Regions from separate parts of the Paenibacillus sp. 1781tsa1 genome, predicted to be linked through region 1. Evidence: riboswitches for the same ligand, from Rfam matches in the RefSeq annotation. Region 1 holds a riboswitch; each other region holds the start of a gene.
What was found. A riboswitch is a leader RNA that binds a small molecule or an ion and turns the genes downstream of it on or off. The one in region 1 is predicted to bind thiamine pyrophosphate.
Positions count from the first base shown of each region.

Region 2: it holds a riboswitch for thiamine pyrophosphate, as region 1 does, so the genes downstream of both, thiC (phosphomethylpyrimidine synthase ThiC) here and NKT06_RS02300 (ABC transporter substrate-binding protein) in region 1, are expected to answer to the same signal.
Region 3: it holds a riboswitch for thiamine pyrophosphate, as region 1 does, so the genes downstream of both, NKT06_RS17655 (thiamine phosphate synthase) here and NKT06_RS02300 (ABC transporter substrate-binding protein) in region 1, are expected to answer to the same signal.
Region 4: it holds a riboswitch for thiamine pyrophosphate, as region 1 does, so the genes downstream of both, NKT06_RS04450 (ABC transporter ATP-binding protein) here and NKT06_RS02300 (ABC transporter substrate-binding protein) in region 1, are expected to answer to the same signal.

Region 1 covers NZ_JAMYWY010000001.1:477,523-481,738, forward strand. Annotated here, with positions in the region: gene NKT06_RS02290 (ABC transporter permease) at 1-49, opposite strand, end outside; gene NKT06_RS02295 (thiamine-binding protein) at 49-339, opposite strand; gene NKT06_RS02300 (ABC transporter substrate-binding protein) at 594-1,634, opposite strand; TPP riboswitch at 1,843-1,955, opposite strand; gene NKT06_RS02305 (phospholipase D-like domain-containing protein) at 2,134-3,534, shown strand; gene NKT06_RS02310 (DUF2798 domain-containing protein) at 3,666-4,175, shown strand.
Region 2 covers NZ_JAMYWY010000001.1:712,045-716,260, reverse strand. Annotated here, with positions in the region: gene NKT06_RS03360 (hypothetical protein) at 1-336, shown strand, start outside; gene NKT06_RS03355 (hypothetical protein) at 432-575, shown strand; gene thiC (phosphomethylpyrimidine synthase ThiC) at 726-2,507, opposite strand; TPP riboswitch at 2,930-3,043, opposite strand; gene NKT06_RS03345 (IclR family transcriptional regulator) at 3,192-3,935, opposite strand.
Region 3 covers NZ_JAMYWY010000001.1:4,021,953-4,026,168, forward strand. Annotated here, with positions in the region: gene thiS (sulfur carrier protein ThiS) at 1-191, opposite strand, end outside; gene thiO (glycine oxidase ThiO) at 188-1,423, opposite strand; gene NKT06_RS17655 (thiamine phosphate synthase) at 1,438-2,139, opposite strand; TPP riboswitch at 2,332-2,441, opposite strand; gene NKT06_RS17660 (ABC-F family ATP-binding cassette domain-containing protein) at 2,517-4,067, opposite strand; gene NKT06_RS17665 (hypothetical protein) at 4,205-4,216, opposite strand, start outside.
Region 4 covers NZ_JAMYWY010000001.1:983,430-987,645, reverse strand. Annotated here, with positions in the region: gene NKT06_RS04465 (ABC transporter permease subunit) at 1-305, shown strand, start outside; gene NKT06_RS04460 (ATP-binding cassette domain-containing protein) at 330-1,106, shown strand; gene hisC (histidinol-phosphate transaminase) at 1,131-2,252, shown strand; TPP riboswitch at 2,361-2,463, shown strand; gene NKT06_RS04450 (ABC transporter ATP-binding protein) at 2,640-3,407, shown strand; gene NKT06_RS04445 (ABC transporter permease) at 3,394-4,206, shown strand.

The DNA of each region.
Region 1 (4,216 bases):
GAATAACCGCCACAATGGGCGGCCATACATTTTTCCAATAGGCATGCATTAGCGATATTTCTCCGTCAGGGTATCCATGCTGAAGCCAGCAGGGCTATGGGCGATCTTGATCTGGGAGATGATGCTTGGGCTGCCAGCCTCGACGAGTACTTCGTGCATTTTGCGGACAACCTCTAGCAGTTCCTCCAGTTCCCCCTCCATCGTGGTGTCGAGCGCGTTCACCTGATATTTCAATCCAGATTGCTGAATAACTTCAATGGCGCGATCTACATAAGGATAAGAGTTCTCGCCATTTGGCGTTTTCGGAATAACCTGAATGCTAAGTAGTGTACTTGCCATGAGAGATCACGGCTCCTTTCGTGATAAATTGCATGAATTGAACCAGGTTTACACTTATCACTCCGATTGCAGTACCCTCTTCCGATCACTGTTATCCCCGGATTTCTTTAATGAATTCTAATGGAGGAAATCCGGGGATAGCATATGCTTCCGAAGGAGCTTTCTTTCAGAAAGCTTTTAGGTGAGCGCTTCGCTTCTTCAGATGGGTTCTGCACTCTTCGTTCTTGTGTAAAAAAGTTAAACTTAAGCAATTTTTATTGGGGTAAAAACGCGTTCGTATATGCTTTGCTCACGTCGACCTGTTCATCCAGCAGTTTTTTGCTAAACATCCAGTCGGTGTAGTTCTGCCACACTTCCTGTTTTTGTTCTCCCCAGCGCGGGGCGTCATCTGTGTACTTCGGACTCAGCCATTTCTGGCTTGCCAGTACCAGGTCCTTATCCAGATCTGGTACAGCCTTGATTAGAATGTTCGCGGCGTCTTCGGGATGATCAATCGCATACTGATATCCTTCCGAAGTAGCCTTCAGGAATGCTTTCACCAGCTCAGGATCGTTCTGAATCGTCTGCTCGTTGGTTACGAGAACAGGCGTGTAGTAATCCAGTGCATCTGAATAATCCTTCACATATAACATGTCGATCGGTTCTCCGCGCAGTTCAGCTTCAATCCCCGTCCAGGCGTAGAAAATCCATGCAAAATCAATATCCCGTTTCACTGCGGTGAAAAAGTCGGCATCACCCATGTTAATGTTTTTTACTTTGGATACATCCGCGCCTTCGCCTTCCATAATGGATTGCATCACCGCTTCTTCTACAGGGGAACCCCAGCCGCCATAGGTTTTGCCTTCAAAATCTTTTGGTGATTTAATATTCCGATCCGCGGGAGCAGCAAACCCGGATGTATTATGCTGAATAACCGCTGCGATGGAGACGAGTGGAACACCTTGTGTGCGGGCTTGAGTTACACTTTCCTGATAACTTACGCCGAACGGCACTTCATTGGATGCAACCATCGTATCTGCGCCACCGGCACCTGGTTGAACAATCTCCACGTTCAAGCCTTCGGCCTTATAAAAACCTTGATCTACAGCCGCATACAAGCCGGTATGATTCGTATTTGGTGTCCAGTCGAGCACGACTTTAATATCCTTCAAGGCAGCCGTGCCACCTTCGTTGCTGCTTTCCGTATTCGTGTTGCCGTTCTGTTCTGCTGGGGCAGCTTCTTTGCCGCCACATGCGGCCACAGTCACCAGTAGTACACATAAGAGCAACAGTCCCATTGTTTTACGCCATTTCATCTGTGATTCTCTCCTTCGGTATGTCCGGCCGGGTGGCACGGGGTACTCCTTGGCTTCATATCCAATCATCTTGCATAAATCGACAGATTTATACCAGTTGGATCTGGATGACTTATTTTTGTTTGGATAAATAAAACAAAAAAAAGCGTCCCGTAATCCGGGACGCGTGCAGGCGTTAGAGAGGTGGCGTCCAGCCAAAGGGCTGTGCCATTTCGATATACTCCGATTCCTACGCTGGCATGATCCAGATCAGGTCTAAGGGTTAGTATCTTGGTGGGATACACTCTCAGCCGGCCAATTCCGACTCCCCTGGGAAACTATGAAGTTACGGGCATTACTAGGTGTAATTATAGGCCAGAGGCCCATTCGTGTCCAGTCAGGAACTGGATGGGGAGACACCGGAGCAGCTTGATTAATTTAAACAACATAATTTAGATACAAAAGGAGATAGTACTGCTATACAAATAAATACTTTTACATAAAAATGGGGGAGTACTGAATGATCCTTAAAACCATAATCGCAATGATTCTGTGCTATAGTGCCTACGTTTTTTTCACAGCTTATCTTTTATTTTTGGTTCCGTCTCCATCAAGTATTGAAAATACAGATGTGCAAAAATCGTTAACAGAAGGAAGTACAACAGATCGCGTAATGCTTTTGGAGGATGGCTTTCAATCGGGACAGGTGAGAATCCAGACCATTCGAGAGGCAAAAACAAGCATCGACCTGGCGTATTACTCCATCCAAAAAGGAAAAACATCTCAACTCTTTTTTGCTGCTTTATTCGATGCGGCTGATCGGGGTGTTCAAGTTCGAATCATTTTAGACGGGATTTTTCACAGCATGCGTGGAGAATTGCGTGATATTCCGGATGCCATTGCAGCTCACCCCAATGTGGAATTGAGATATTATGAACCACTCCACCTATTTATGCCATGGACCTGGCATAATCGTCTGCATGACAAGATCCTTCTTGTCGACAACACATATGGCATCATTGGCGGCCAAAATATTGGTGATAAATACATGGCATTGCAACCCCCAAAAGACTATGTTTTCGATCGGGATGTCCTTGTTTACAATCCAAACGATAATACAAACAGCACGGTTGTTGAAATGAAACAATATATAGATCAGTTATGGAACCATCCATTCACCAAACCAGAAAAACATGCAAAACGTCAGCATCATGCAAAAGGGTTAAAAGAGCTGGCTCAGCTGGCAGAGTTATATAAAGAAGCACAAGCTCAGAGTGATCCTTTTGTTAAAGTGTTGCCAAAGGAATGGGTTCGAGGAGCGCTTCATTCCGACCACGTTGCTTTCATTCACAATCCAATCAAAAGGCTGTATAAAGACCCGATCATGTGGAGAACATTTGTTCATTTCGCCAATCAAGCAAACTCGAAAGTGTACCTTCAGACGCCATATGCCATTCCTACCAAGAAAATGGAGAAAGCAGTACATCTGTCGATGAATCCAAAAGCAGAATGGGTCATGCTGACCAATTCAATCCAGCAAACCCCTAACCCTTTGGCTTTCGCGGGATACTTAAGCTCTAAGGAACGGTTGCTTGATACCAGTCTGGCCATTTATGAATACGAAGGCCCTTATTCCATACACGGCAAATCATTTGTCATGGATGATTACCTCAGCATGGTTGGTTCGTATAATCTTGATCCCAGATCTGCCTTTCTAAATACCGAATCCGCTGTGGTCATTTCCGGTTCTGCATTCGCCAACCAACTAACAGAGGCTATGGATATCAAACGTGCACATAGTACACTCGCGGTTAAAGGTGAGCATCCAGCAGAATCTACGAATCAGAAAGGCTCTGTTTTCAAACGAATAGCAATCACAGCTTTATCCAAACTGTCTTTTCTCTGGAAATTTATGTTGTAGAAAAAATCGCATTCTCTTGAGATTGAATTTTTCTCCAGTTCATCTAAACTTGAAAACCAGATTTGTTCACGGAATGTTCACTTATGTGGAGGGGTTCATCATCTCTATAATTACGAAGGTAAACAGAGAGGATGAGAGAATTGCCAATAAGCAAGAAGGAACAGATTGTTTTCGGATTAATGATGTGTACAGGAATGGTCGCCATCATGATGACTTTCAATTTATGGCACAGTGGGTTACTTGGCAAGATGTCCGCGCTTGATATATTGCTTCAATTCATACTGTGTTTTGTCATTGCGTTCCTGGTGGAGTCCTTTATTGTTGGACCTTTAGCAAGAAAAATTGCATTTTCCTTACCTTTTGACAAGTCCAACAGTATCTTGGGCGTGCTCGCTATGTCATTTTTCATGGTGATTGGCATGGTTCTGATCATGTCTTTGTACGGAATGATTTCAGCATATCTCGCGGACCAATTAAATGGGGCATCCTTACTTCGTACGTACCTTCATACAATTGCTCATAACTTCAGTCTGGCACTTCCATATCAGTTGATCATTCTGGGGCCACTCGTCCGATATGTATTCGGTAAATTCATCAAGAGCAACGGGCCTGTCATGCCTGCTATTAACAAAAGTGTGTAATTCCGATGAGCCTAAAGTATTTCCTGGGCAATCTTGTGCAA
Region 2 (4,216 bases), 230 kb from region 1:
TCTGCATATTATGAAGATAAAGTTAAGTACAGTGGGAACTCTACTTTTACAACTTTAGGAAGTGGACGTAATTTTTCATATACTGGTGAGAGTGGTGTTGGATTCAATGCTGATCTCAAAGGGGGCATTATTATAACAGAACAGGTTGCCGCCGCTGTCTTTACAATAGAACATAAAAAGCAAGGAAATCAAAGTGGTCTCTCCCAGATACAATCCAATTATTATCATATTAAAGGTTCTGGTAGTGTTGGATTATCTTTTGGAGCTTTGAGCGTTAGTTTTTCGGGCTCAGCCAATAATGATTCCAGAGGAACACTAAAAGATTTCTACTATTAATTTACTCTGAGTATTAAGAACATTATATCTTATTAGATTCACACTCTTAAGATATGTTAAGCACAGTTCCATTTATTGTAGAGGAGTGAATGCTAGTGCGTTACTTATACATTCTAATTTTGTTTATTATAGGCTTGGCCTGTTCTGCGTTTATCTACGGTGGAAGTCTTAAACTAGCGGACGGCATACTGTTTGTCATTGCAGGTATTCTGTTTCGAATTTGGAGTAAAATGAAGTAAACTATAGTATAGATATCTGTGAAAGACGGCCAATATTCAGTTAAATCCAATAGAGCTAATCTGAAGGCTACAAACAAAAAAACAGTTCATCACTCATTGTATGTGATGAACTGTTTTTTATTGGGCTACACTATCAATCTCCAATCTCACCTACCGCATCCGGTACTCCTCAGCCTTCGCCTGCATCCCTGCGGCTACGGCCTCGTCTTCAGGCAATTTCTGTTCAGCAGCGTAAGCACGAATGTCCTGCGTAATGCGCATGCTACAGAACTTAGGTCCGCACATGGAGCAGAAATGAGCTTCTTTGGCCCCTTCTGCCGGTAGCGTCTCATCATGGTAGGACAGCGCCCGTTCCGGGTCCAGCGAAAGGTTGAACTGGTCACGCCAGCGGAACTCGAACCGTGCCTTGGACAATGCGTCATCGCGGCGTTGAGCACGCGGATGGCCTTTTGCCAGATCAGCGGCATGAGCTGCGATCTTGTAGGCGATGACCCCTTCCCGCACATCATCCTTGTTGGGCAGGCCCAAATGTTCTTTTGGCGTAACATAACAGAGCATCGACGTGCCAAACCAGCCAATCATGGCCGCACCAATGGCGGACGTAATATGGTCGTATCCCGGGGCAATGTCGGTCGTCAGTGGTCCAAGTGTGTAGAACGGTGCCTCTTGGCATATCTCCATCTGCAGATCCACATTCTCTTTGATCTTATGCATCGGCACGTGACCCGGCCCTTCGATCATCACCTGCACATCATGCTTCCATGCGATCTGCGTCAGTTCCCCGAGCGTAGCCAGTTCCGCCATCTGTGCTTCATCATTCGCATCGTAGATACTGCCTGGACGAAGTCCATCTCCCAGCGAAAAAGCCACATCATACCTTTTCATAATCTCGCAGATTTCTTCAAAATGAGTGTACAAAAAATTCTCCTGATGATGCGCAAGGCACCATGCTGCCATAATGGAACCGCCCCGGGACACAATGCCTGTCATCCGCTTGGCAGTCATAGGGATATAACGCAGCAGCACGCCTGCATGAATCGTAAAGTAGTCCACGCCCTGCTCTGCCTGCTCAATGAGCGTGTCACGGTATAATTCCCAGGTCAGCGCTTCAGCCTCTCCATTCACCTTCTCCAGCGCCTGATACAGCGGCACCGTACCAATCGGCACCGGTGAATTACGGATGATCCATTCCCGGGTAGTATGAATGTTTTTACCTGTGGACAGATCCATCACGGTATCCGATCCCCAGCGTACCGCCCAAGACATCTTCTCGACCTCTTCCTCGATGGAAGAGGATACGGCAGAATTACCAATGTTAGCATTGATCTTCACGTGAAAATGACGACCGATCAACATTGGCTCACTCTCCGGATGGTTGATGTTGGATGGCAGAATCGCCCGTCCACTCGCCAGCTCCTGCCGTACAAATTCCGGTTCCACGCCCTCACGAATGGCGGCGAATTCCATCTCTGCCGTAATGACTCCCTGCCTCGCGTAGTGCATCTGGGTCACGCAGCGTCCGCTCTGTGCCCGCAGGGGTTTGCCACGTAATCCGGGGTACTCTTCGGCGCCGGCTCTCTTTCCGCCGGGCTTTAATCCGTTATCCTCCGGTTTAACCGTACGGCCCTGATAAGCTTCGACATCGCCACGCTCTGTGATCCAGCGGGTGCGCAGGGTTGGCAGACCTGCACGGATATCCGCATGAAATGCGGGATCCGTCATGGGGCCGCTCGTATCGTAGACACGCAGCGGTTCGTTATGCTCCACCCCTTGGGGAGTATTCGTGTCATGAAGGGCTATCTCACGCTCCGGTACAGCTATGTCCGGCCGTGAGCCCTGAATGTAGACTTTGCGGCTGCCCGGAAAGGGCTGAACCCGTCCGGCCGCGCTTGTTTCCTTTTCCACCTGCTGACCGTTATGTTCCTGTTCCATCGCTTGTTGTTCTGTTTGATTTCCTGTACTCATGTTTACTCGTCTCCTCCTCCGTGTTCGTTCACTTGGTTTGGTTGGTATCGTCATCAGCTCGCTTACGCACCTATCCCAAATCATGCAGAGCGCAGAGAAGAAAGAGCGATCCTACACCAGACCAAGGGGGAGACATTATTCATGTACAGTTAACGACAGAACGGAGGGTACCACAGATCATGAACCTGTGATGACATCTCTCTTCATCCAAGCCCACTTTCGCAGGTTATTGAAAAAGCAGTCCATGGAATGTGTATTATCTCGCCCGTTCACTGTATATAAAAAAGCCGGTCCCCGAAGGAACCGACTTTAATGTCCATCACCAATAATGCTCCTGGTTGCAGCTCCATAACGGAGTCCCGCAAGAGTCACACATGTGGTGGTTGTGGTCATATCGCCGATTACTTCCCTACGCTGGTATGATCCAGATCAGGTGCTAAGGGTCCGGAATCTCATGCGATTCCGTCTCAGTCCGGACAATTCGGACTCCCCCAGTAACGTTAACAAGTTGCGGCATACATAAGCCGCCGTACATATTCAATGAAGCTGGCCCCGTTGGGCCGTCCATTACAGAGTAGCGCAACCGGAACATAAAAACAACCTTTATATTCCAGAACACCAATTCAATTGGAGAAAAACCTTACATCAACATCAGGATAACATGAGGCCCATCTGCGTAGCAGCTTCCTTTAGCACCGGTGCGTATTCATGCAATGTCTCCTGCGAGAGTCGACTGACAGGCCCTGAGACCGAGAGGGCAGCTGCAATATTGCCTCTGCGATCCATAATCGGTACAGATACCGCGGCAGCTCCCGGCTCACGCTCCTCATAACTTGTCGCATACCCGTTATCCCGGATATCTCCCATCTGCGCCAAATACACCGCCGGATCAATAAACACCGGCCATTCCGGCCCGTTCATCAGTTCCTCACGATCCTCATCCGTGGCAAACGCCATCAAGACTTTGCTGGAAGCGCCCACAGACAGCGGAAGTCTAACACCAACGGGAGCGACTCGGCGAATCGCCTGATCACTTTGCACAGCCTGAATCCGAATCCGTTCACTGCCATCACGCAGGTACAGACTCACGGTCTCCCCCAATCGATCTCTCAGTCGCTCCATCGCAGGCAGCAGCAGAATAGCGGGATCATCACTGCGAGACATATGAGCCGACAGCTCCCAGATTCGGATGCCAAGTCGGTACTTCTCTGTCGCTGCATCGCGGATCACGAACCCTCGATCCTCCAGCGTAGCCATCAAACGGTGCACTGTACTTTTGTGCAGGCCGATCTGGCTGGCAATCTCGGTGAGTCCCAGATCACTGCGAGTGGTAAAACATAATAATATATCCAGCGCCCGTTCCACAGCCCGGACGGTTAACTTACGATCTTCCATGGCATAATGCCCTCCTCATGTTTCATCACATGAAACTTGGTTACATAAATTATATGAGAAACGGTCTCATCTGTAAACCAAAAAGAGCCAAAATTGAAATATGCCAACGTGTAAATTTTTCCTTTTTATAAGACTTAATCCCCTGTAATTTACACACTAAGGTAATGTTACCCATATATCTTAAGAACTATATAACAATTGCGTAACAAATGCCCTCAATCAATTGACTTTGACTATATTGGAACATACGATAAAGATATATTACATTAAGATATCGCTCT
Region 3 (4,216 bases), 3.5 Mb from region 1:
ACAAAATGTACAATCTCGATTCGATCGCCTTCTCTTAATGTCGTTGACTCATGGTACTCACGCGTTAAGATATGCCTGTTCAGCTCAACAACTACAGTCTTGACTTGCAGGTCAAATGAATGGAGCAGTTTATCTACACGATTCAATCCGTCATCAATCTCCATCCGTTGACCATTAACAATGATATTCATTGCACCACTCCCTTTCTGTTCAATCGCTCAGGACTCAGCGCCTCAATTCCGAGTTCTTCTGAGCTTTTGCCAGCGAGCAACTCCGCGATAAGTCTGCCTGTTATCGCACTAAGCAAGATACCGTTACGGTAATGCCCACAGGCGGCGAACAGCCCGGGTATACTCTTGCATTCACCAATATAAGGCAGCCCATCTGGAGTTGCCGGTCTTACGCCTGCCCACGCTCGCATGAATCGCGCTTCTTTCATCCCAGGTACCCAGTAGGTAGCCGCTGTTAGCAACTTCTGAACACTCTGTACAGAAACGTTCAGGTCCGTTCTGCCTGGCAGACTGGTTGCCCCGAGCCAAACTTCGCCATTGGCTTTGGGAACAATATAGATATCCTCTGCATACACCGTTCTGTCAGGTCTGTACCCTGCATGTTCATCTGAGAACTGAACGGCGGCTATTTCTCCTTTTACCGACCACACAGGTAAGCTCAGATTCACATGTCTCATCAACTTTTCACTCTGTAATCCAGCGGCTATAATGACATGTTTGCATTTCATCTCGCCGATCGATGTGGTGATCCCCTGCACGCCTTGTTCGTTTGCTAGCACACGTATACCCTGTATGTCCTCCATAACACGCGCTCCCAATGCTTGAGCGGATTCAGCGTATGCCTTCGTTAGATGGAATGGAAGAATCTCACTCTCGTAAGGTCTGTAGTAGGCTCCATACGTATCTCTGTTAAGCCATGTTGCCTCTTGTTGCACAACCGAACGATCCCACCATACCTCATCAGCAGACAGAGCAGAATTTCGATTGTTCTTATAGCGGCTTAATTCGCTGTATGATCGAAACGGGGTTAGGAATCCATGGCGTTGCAGGCCAATCTTAACCCCGCTGAGGGTATCCATTAGCACTTGTTGCTCAATAAGTAACTCTCTACTCTGCCTGGCAAGCTTAGCCATTAAAGGATGAGCAAAATCCTCACTATCCGCCGCCAGCATTCCAGCCGCTGCGCAAGAAGTGCCTCTCGCAATCGCCGAACGCTCCAGCAACAAAACATCCTGTCCACGGGAAGCAATCTCATATGCAATGGCACAACCAACAACGCCTCCGCCTACAATAATCGTTTCTGCATGAATCTTATCCGGATTATTTGTTACACTTTTGCTTCTTGATTCCGTTTCAGATTTCAGTTGATGACTGAAATGATTCCTGTTCTGACCCGTTACGATCTCTTTCATCCTCTCATCTCCTTTCAGCGGCTCAGACTTCTTGTAGCAAGGATAGCCTGCCTTAATGATGCAGCGGCCCGATCCGGTGAATCGCTCGCCCATACATTCGAGATCACAGCGACTCCCTGTGCGCCCGCAGAGCGAATCGCGTGAATATTTCCCGGCTTTATACCCCCGATCGCCATGACAGGAATGGAGACACCTCTGCATATTTCATCAAGAGCATATAATCCTCTTGGTTCAAGATCTGGCTTACTGTTGGTTGAGTAGATATGCCCGAAGAAAAGGTAATCGGCTCCCTGTTCTTCAGCGATTTTTGCCTCATCGATGGAATGAACAGATACACCCAGACGAAGTCGCTGCATTTTGCTTATGACAGCATTGTAGGAGTTGTACTTGCGCAAAGCCTCTTGCCCCCAATGTACACCGCCATAGATGGCATTCTGTGAAGGCAATTCTGAACCATTGATAACGATGCGACAAGATGGAACGCCAACGCTACGCAGACTTTCAGCCCAACCGATCTTGTCTTGCCATGTAAGTTGTTTCTCTCGTATGTGAATATAGTCCACCCATGGCCAAACGTCCTTGGCTGCTTTTACAAAAGATGATCGATCTCCTGCCCCCGTAGATACAACATGCAATTCAAATGATTCGTGAACATGTTCATGAAAAATTGCCGTACCCTCCCTTTCCTTCCAGGCGTGAATGCTATGAAAACACAAAAAAGCCACTCCCGTAGGGGAGTGGCTGCGTATTAATTATATATCCAGATGACTGACTGATGCATACAGTTCATTTCGTGCAATACAGCTAAAGACCTATAGCCTTAACGATATACACGCAACTGCATGTTTCAATTCGCTAAGCAGACGGTTGAAATCTTTTCGAGTTGCCGTTTGCTCACGTCATTCACTGAAACGCGCTCGCCACTTCCCTACGCTGGTATGATCCAGATCAGGTGCAAAGGGTCCGGAATCGCATTCTTCCATCTCAGCCGCATCGTGCGGCCCCCCTAGTGTTCATATGAAGTTGTAGCCTATGTTACCATAGACGGATTTTTTTGTCACCGTCATTTCTGTTAAACATTGTCTTCAATCGTCTAGTTTTTCTCAGACCATTCCTCGACATTCCATGTTTTGGTGACCCAACCCTCGTAGAAATCAGGTTCATGAGATACCAGTAACACCGTTCCCTTAAATTCTTTCAAGGCCCGTTGCAACTCCGCTTTGGCTGTGACATCCAGATGGTTCGTTGGCTCATCGAATAAAATCCAGTTGCTTTCACGCATTAAGAGTTTGCATAAACGAACCTTGGCCTGTTCTCCACCACTCAGCATGTTAAGCGGGCGAGTAATGTGCTCATTTTTCAACCCGCAGCGAGCAAGATGACCCCGAACCTCATTCTGAGTCAAATGTGAAAACTCATTCCAGACATCCTCGATCGGCGTAATATTTCCAGCACGAACCTCCTGCTCGAAATAGGCCGTTTCGAGATAATCTCCCAAGAAAGTCTTTCCACTCAGTGGAGATATTTTTCCCAGGATGGTTTTTAGCAGTGTAGATTTACCCACACCATTACAGCCTACGATGGCAATTTTCTCACCACGTTCAATCGTCATCGTCATTTTGGGCAGCAAAGGATACGTGTATCCAATTTCAAAATCAATGCCCTCAAAGACCGTTTTGCTGCTCGCGCGGGCATCCTTGAATTTGAACGTTGGTTTGGCCGCTTCATCTGGGCGATCAATACGTTCAATTCTGTCCAGCTGTTTCTCCCGGCTCTTCGCTCGACCTGAAGTTGAAGCACGTGCCTTGTTACGCTGAATGAAATCTTCCTGCTTCTTGATGTACTCTTGCTGCTTCTCGTATGCATCAATATGCTGGGCTTTATTCATATCAGCCATCTCAAGGAACTTGTTATAGTTCGCTGCATATCTCGTTAATTTGGCAAATTCCAAATGATAAATGACATTTACGACTTCATTCATGAATTCCGTGTCATGGGAGATTAGGAGAAATGCGTGCGGGTAATCCTTTAGGTAACGTGACAGCCATTCAATGTGCTCTACATCCAGATAGTTGGTCGGCTCATCCAGCAAAAGAGCTGTAGGTTTCTCGAGCAGAAGCTTGGCAAGTAGCACCTTGGTACGTTGTCCACCACTTAGAGCTGCGACATCCCGATCAAGACCAATTGCGGACAAACCAAGACCATTGGCCATCTCTTCCACTTTTACGTCAATCAGATAAAAGTCGCCCTGTTCCAGTTGTTCCTGAATATCGCCCATCTCTTCCAGCAACTGCTCCAGCTTATCTGGATCTGCATCTGCCATCTGGTCCGTAATATTCATCATTTCTTTTTCCAATTCAAGTAACGGAAGGAATGCATCCTTAAGCACGTCACGAATGGTTTTGCCTGGCGTAAGCTTTGTGTGCTGATCCAGATATCCATAACGGACCTTAGGTGTCCATTCCACTTTTCCACTATCTTTAAGCAATTTACCGGTAAGGATGTTCATTAATGTGGATTTACCCACACCATTGGCACCAACAAGTCCTACGCGCTCTCCGGCGAGTAAACGAAACGATACATTTTTAAATAACGTGCGATCTCCAAAATTGTGACTCACGTTCTCTACTGACAATAAACTCATAAGATGAGGTTGCTCCTATCTATTAGACATTACTTTTATTATTGTTCCGAAACCCTATTCTAGCACAGGTCTCATCTTTTCTGAAAGTAATGTAAACAGTTCAGGAACCTCTTCCATGATTTTTCATACAGGCTTCCCTAACGATTAGA
Region 4 (4,216 bases), 510 kb from region 1:
AAGTATATGGACTCAGCCGTTGGTCCCTCTATAAGGACATTATCCTGCCTGGTGCATTGCCTTCCATTCTGGTGGGCATTCGCTATGCACTTGGCATCATGTGGCTGACACTCATCGTAGCCGAGACGGTTGCGGCGGATGCCGGGATTGGATACATGGCGATGAACGCGCGGGAATTCATGCAAATGGACGTAATTGTCTTAAGTATTCTGCTATATGCCCTGCTGGGCAAGTTGTCCGATACCATCGCCAAATGGCTGGAACGGCGCTGGCTGCGCTGGAACCCGGCTTTATCCCGCAAGTAAAGCCAAAGGAGCGTGAATGAATCCATGAGCACAAGTCAGATCAGCCCCTTTCTTCAAGTGCATGGGGTCCAGAAATCGTATGATCAGCGCACGATTCTATCCGACATCAACGTCAGTGTAAGACAAGGGGAGTTTGTAGCCATCGTTGGACGAAGCGGCTGTGGCAAAAGTACGCTGCTGCGTCTGATCGCCGGGCTGGAACCCCCCTCTTCCGGAAGCATTATGCTGGGTAACAGAAAGCTTGGCACTACAGCACCTGAGACACGATTTCTGTTTCAGGAAGCCCGGCTGCTGCCTTGGAAATCCGTGCTCGACAATGTACGGCTGGGCATCCCCGACAAGAACAAGGAGGATGCACGCCAGTCGCTTCGCAATGTAGGACTTGGAGAGCGTGAAGGTGACTGGCCAGGAGTATTATCAGGCGGGCAAAAACAACGTGTCGCCTTGGCACGGGCACTCGCAAGTCATCCGCGATTATTGCTGCTGGATGAACCGCTCGGTGCATTGGATGCATTGACCCGTATTGAGATGCAGCAATTAATCGAACGCTTGTGGGTAGAAGAAGGTCTGACTGTCATTCTGGTCACGCATGATGTCAGTGAGGCGGTCGCGCTGGCTGACAGGGTGCTGTTAATTGAGGACGGTCATATAACGATGGATACCCGAATTACGCTGGAGCGGCCACGCGTTCGGGACAGCGGGTTTGCTCATTTTGAAAATCTGATTCTGAATCGGTTGTTGACTCCTCCACAAGAAACAGCACAGCAGATTGCCCAGAAACAGATATCATTCTCGATCTAATTCCACTGGAAAGAAGGTATGATCATGCAATCCCTCTCACCTGTTCCCTCTCCTCCTGTCAAAGACCTGTTAAATCAAATTCCAGCCTATACACCTGCCAAATCCATGGAACAGATTCGGCGGGAGTTGGGATTGGAAAGTGTCGATCGACTCGCAGCGAACGAGAATCCGTTTGGATCTTCTCCCCTTGCAGCCGAAGCGGTCAGATCGCTGGGCTCCGATCTTTTGGCACAATACCCCGATGGTTCCAGCCAACTGCTGCGTGATAAACTTGCGGAACGTCTGGGTGTTCGTACCTCCCAACTGGTATTTGGCAGTGGATCATTCGAGCTCCTGACTCTGACCGCCCAAGCATATCTTAATCCCGGCGAGGAATCACTCATTCCGGTCCCCTCCTTTAATTGGTATAAGGGTGCTACGCTGCTGGCAGGCGGGGTCATTCATGAAGTACCTTTGGTCAACCATTCGCTGGACCTGGAGCAATTCCGGCAACGGATTAATGCTTCTACCCGAATTATTTGGCTTTGCAATCCGAATAATCCGACCGGAACCATTTTCACGGCAGATGCCTTACTTGGTTTACTCGAACATGTTCCCTCCCATGTCGTGGTTGTCCTGGACGAAGCGTATTATGAATTCGCGGAAAGTGAAGATTATCCTGATACGGTTAAGCTGCTGGAGCAGTACAATAATCTGATTATTTTACGGACCTTCTCCAAAATATATGGACTTGCCGGCCTACGAATCGGATATGGCATCGGGAATGAAAGTATCATTGAAGGCATTAACCGGGTCAAGCTGCCCATCAGTCTGACAGCCACATCCCAAGCCGCTGCTTCGGCCAGTCTGGATGATCATGAATTTGTCTCTCATTGCCTGGATTACAATCGTCAGGGACGGGAAACGTTAATGCAATCCTTTGATCAGTGGAACTTACCCTACATCCCTTCCGAAACGAATTTCATCATGGTTGATCTGCTGCAGGATAGTGGCCCGATTACCCAAGAATTGTTGAACAGAGGCATCTCTGTCCGCGGCGGTACCGAATTCGGTATGCCTACCTGGCTTCGGATTACGATTGGCACGCCTGAGCAGATTGTCCGTCTGATCGGTCAGCTTGATTCGCTGTTACATTCAAGCGGTTAGAATCCTGGGTTACTTTTCTAACTTACAGTACTCACATTCTTTCCAAGCACCCCCTTTACATTCCACTTGCATGTGATATATGCTGAACACACAACTGCATATCTTGAACTTTTGCACTAGGGGAGCCTTGCGGCTGAGACGAATATGACTATTCGGACCCTTTGAACCTGATCTGGATCATACCAGCGGAGGGAAGTGGAGCGGCCTCTCAGTAAGCGGATTTTTTCATGTTGATGATGAAATTTAATGTGAATTGAACTTACAGACCCACTCATTTCTCCGGAAATGGGTGGGTCTTTTTCGCGTTCTGCGGGCAGATCAGAAGGTGTAATTAAAGATTCCGCAGTTTGAAGTTGAATTTGGAATAACAAGGGGGAACAGAACGAGATGGATAATAACATAACCATTCACAACATGAGCTACGCTTTCCCGGGAAAAAGGGATTCCCCCGTGCTCTCCAATGTGTCGATGCGTGTAGCCAACGGCGAATTCGTCTCGCTCATCGGCTCCAGCGGCTCCGGTAAAAGCACCCTTTTCAAGCTGCTGGCAGGCCTGCTTGAGCCAACCCATGGAACCATAGAAATTCCTTGGGTCCCTGAAGGAAAGCGACTGGGGCAGGTGGCCTATATGCCACAAAAGGACCTCCTGTTATCCTGGCGAACCGTCATGGAGAATTGCATGCTCCCCGCTGAACTTGCTCCAGAGCGGCAGGATAAGGGAAGAATTCGCGCGGACATTCTGGCAGGGCTCGACAGATTTGGCTTATCCGGCTACGCGCATGCTTACCCGGACGAGCTGTCGGGTGGCATGCGCCAGCGTGTCGCGCTGCTTCGTACTTTGCTGACAGGTGGCCAACTCATGCTGCTGGATGAACCATTCGGTGCACTCGATGCCTTAACCAAACGGGAGATGCATCGCTGGCTGCTGGAGCTCTGGGAAGGCCTGGGTAAAACCGTGTTGTTCATTACACATGACATTGAAGAGGCCCTGCTTCTCAGTGATCGGATTATCCTGTTAACTCCTGGGCGCCAAGGCCAACAGCTACAGGATTTGACGGTACCTTTGCCACGTCCAAGACATTCGGACATGATCTACGAACCGGCGCTCGTTCAGATGAGACGACGACTGGAGGAACAATTGCATGCGAGAAGGTAACTTGGGAGACTGCATGAAGGATAACGTAAGGCGTTGGCTTGCCCGTTATGGTCTGTTTCTTTGGCTCATGCTCTTGCTGCTTGTCTTCTGGGAGTGGATTGTACGTATGGGATGGGTACCCTCCTTCATCATTCCAGCCCCAACGGCGATTGCCAGCTCCCTGTATGAGCATCGCTACCTCCTGCTGGCCACACATCTGCCTGCTACCTTGATGGAGGTTGTCGTTGGTTTTGGCTTGTCCATTGGTGCAGGAATTGCACTTGCAACGGGAATGCATATGAATCGGTCGATTGAAAAAGCGTTATATCCCTTCATCGTAATCAGTCAGACGATCCCGCTGATTGCCCTGTCCCCCGTCTTCATCCTATGGTTTGGCTACACGCTGTGGAGCAAAGTCGCGGTGGTATTCCTAATCGCCTTCTTCCCCATTGTGGTGAGTACCTATGATGGCCTGCGCCAGGGTGATCCAGAGCAGCGTGAACTGCTGCTCACCATGGGGGCCAGCAAGTGGGATATTTTTTGCAAACTCCAGGTTCCACTGGCACTTCCCTCTTTTTTCTCGGGACTAAAGATGTCTGTGGTGTACTGCGTGGTTGGTGCAACGATTGGCGAATGGCTCGGTGGCAGCAAAGGTCTCGGATACTTCAGCCGCCGCATGTCCAGCAACATGAACACGGACGCGATGTTCGCCGCTATTGTGCTGTTATCCCTGCTCGGGATCGTTTTGTTTGTACTGATTGCCTGGCTGGAAAAACGGTTTAACACACCCCGTCATGGAGGCAAAAGAAAGACCGGATAATCTTTGAGAG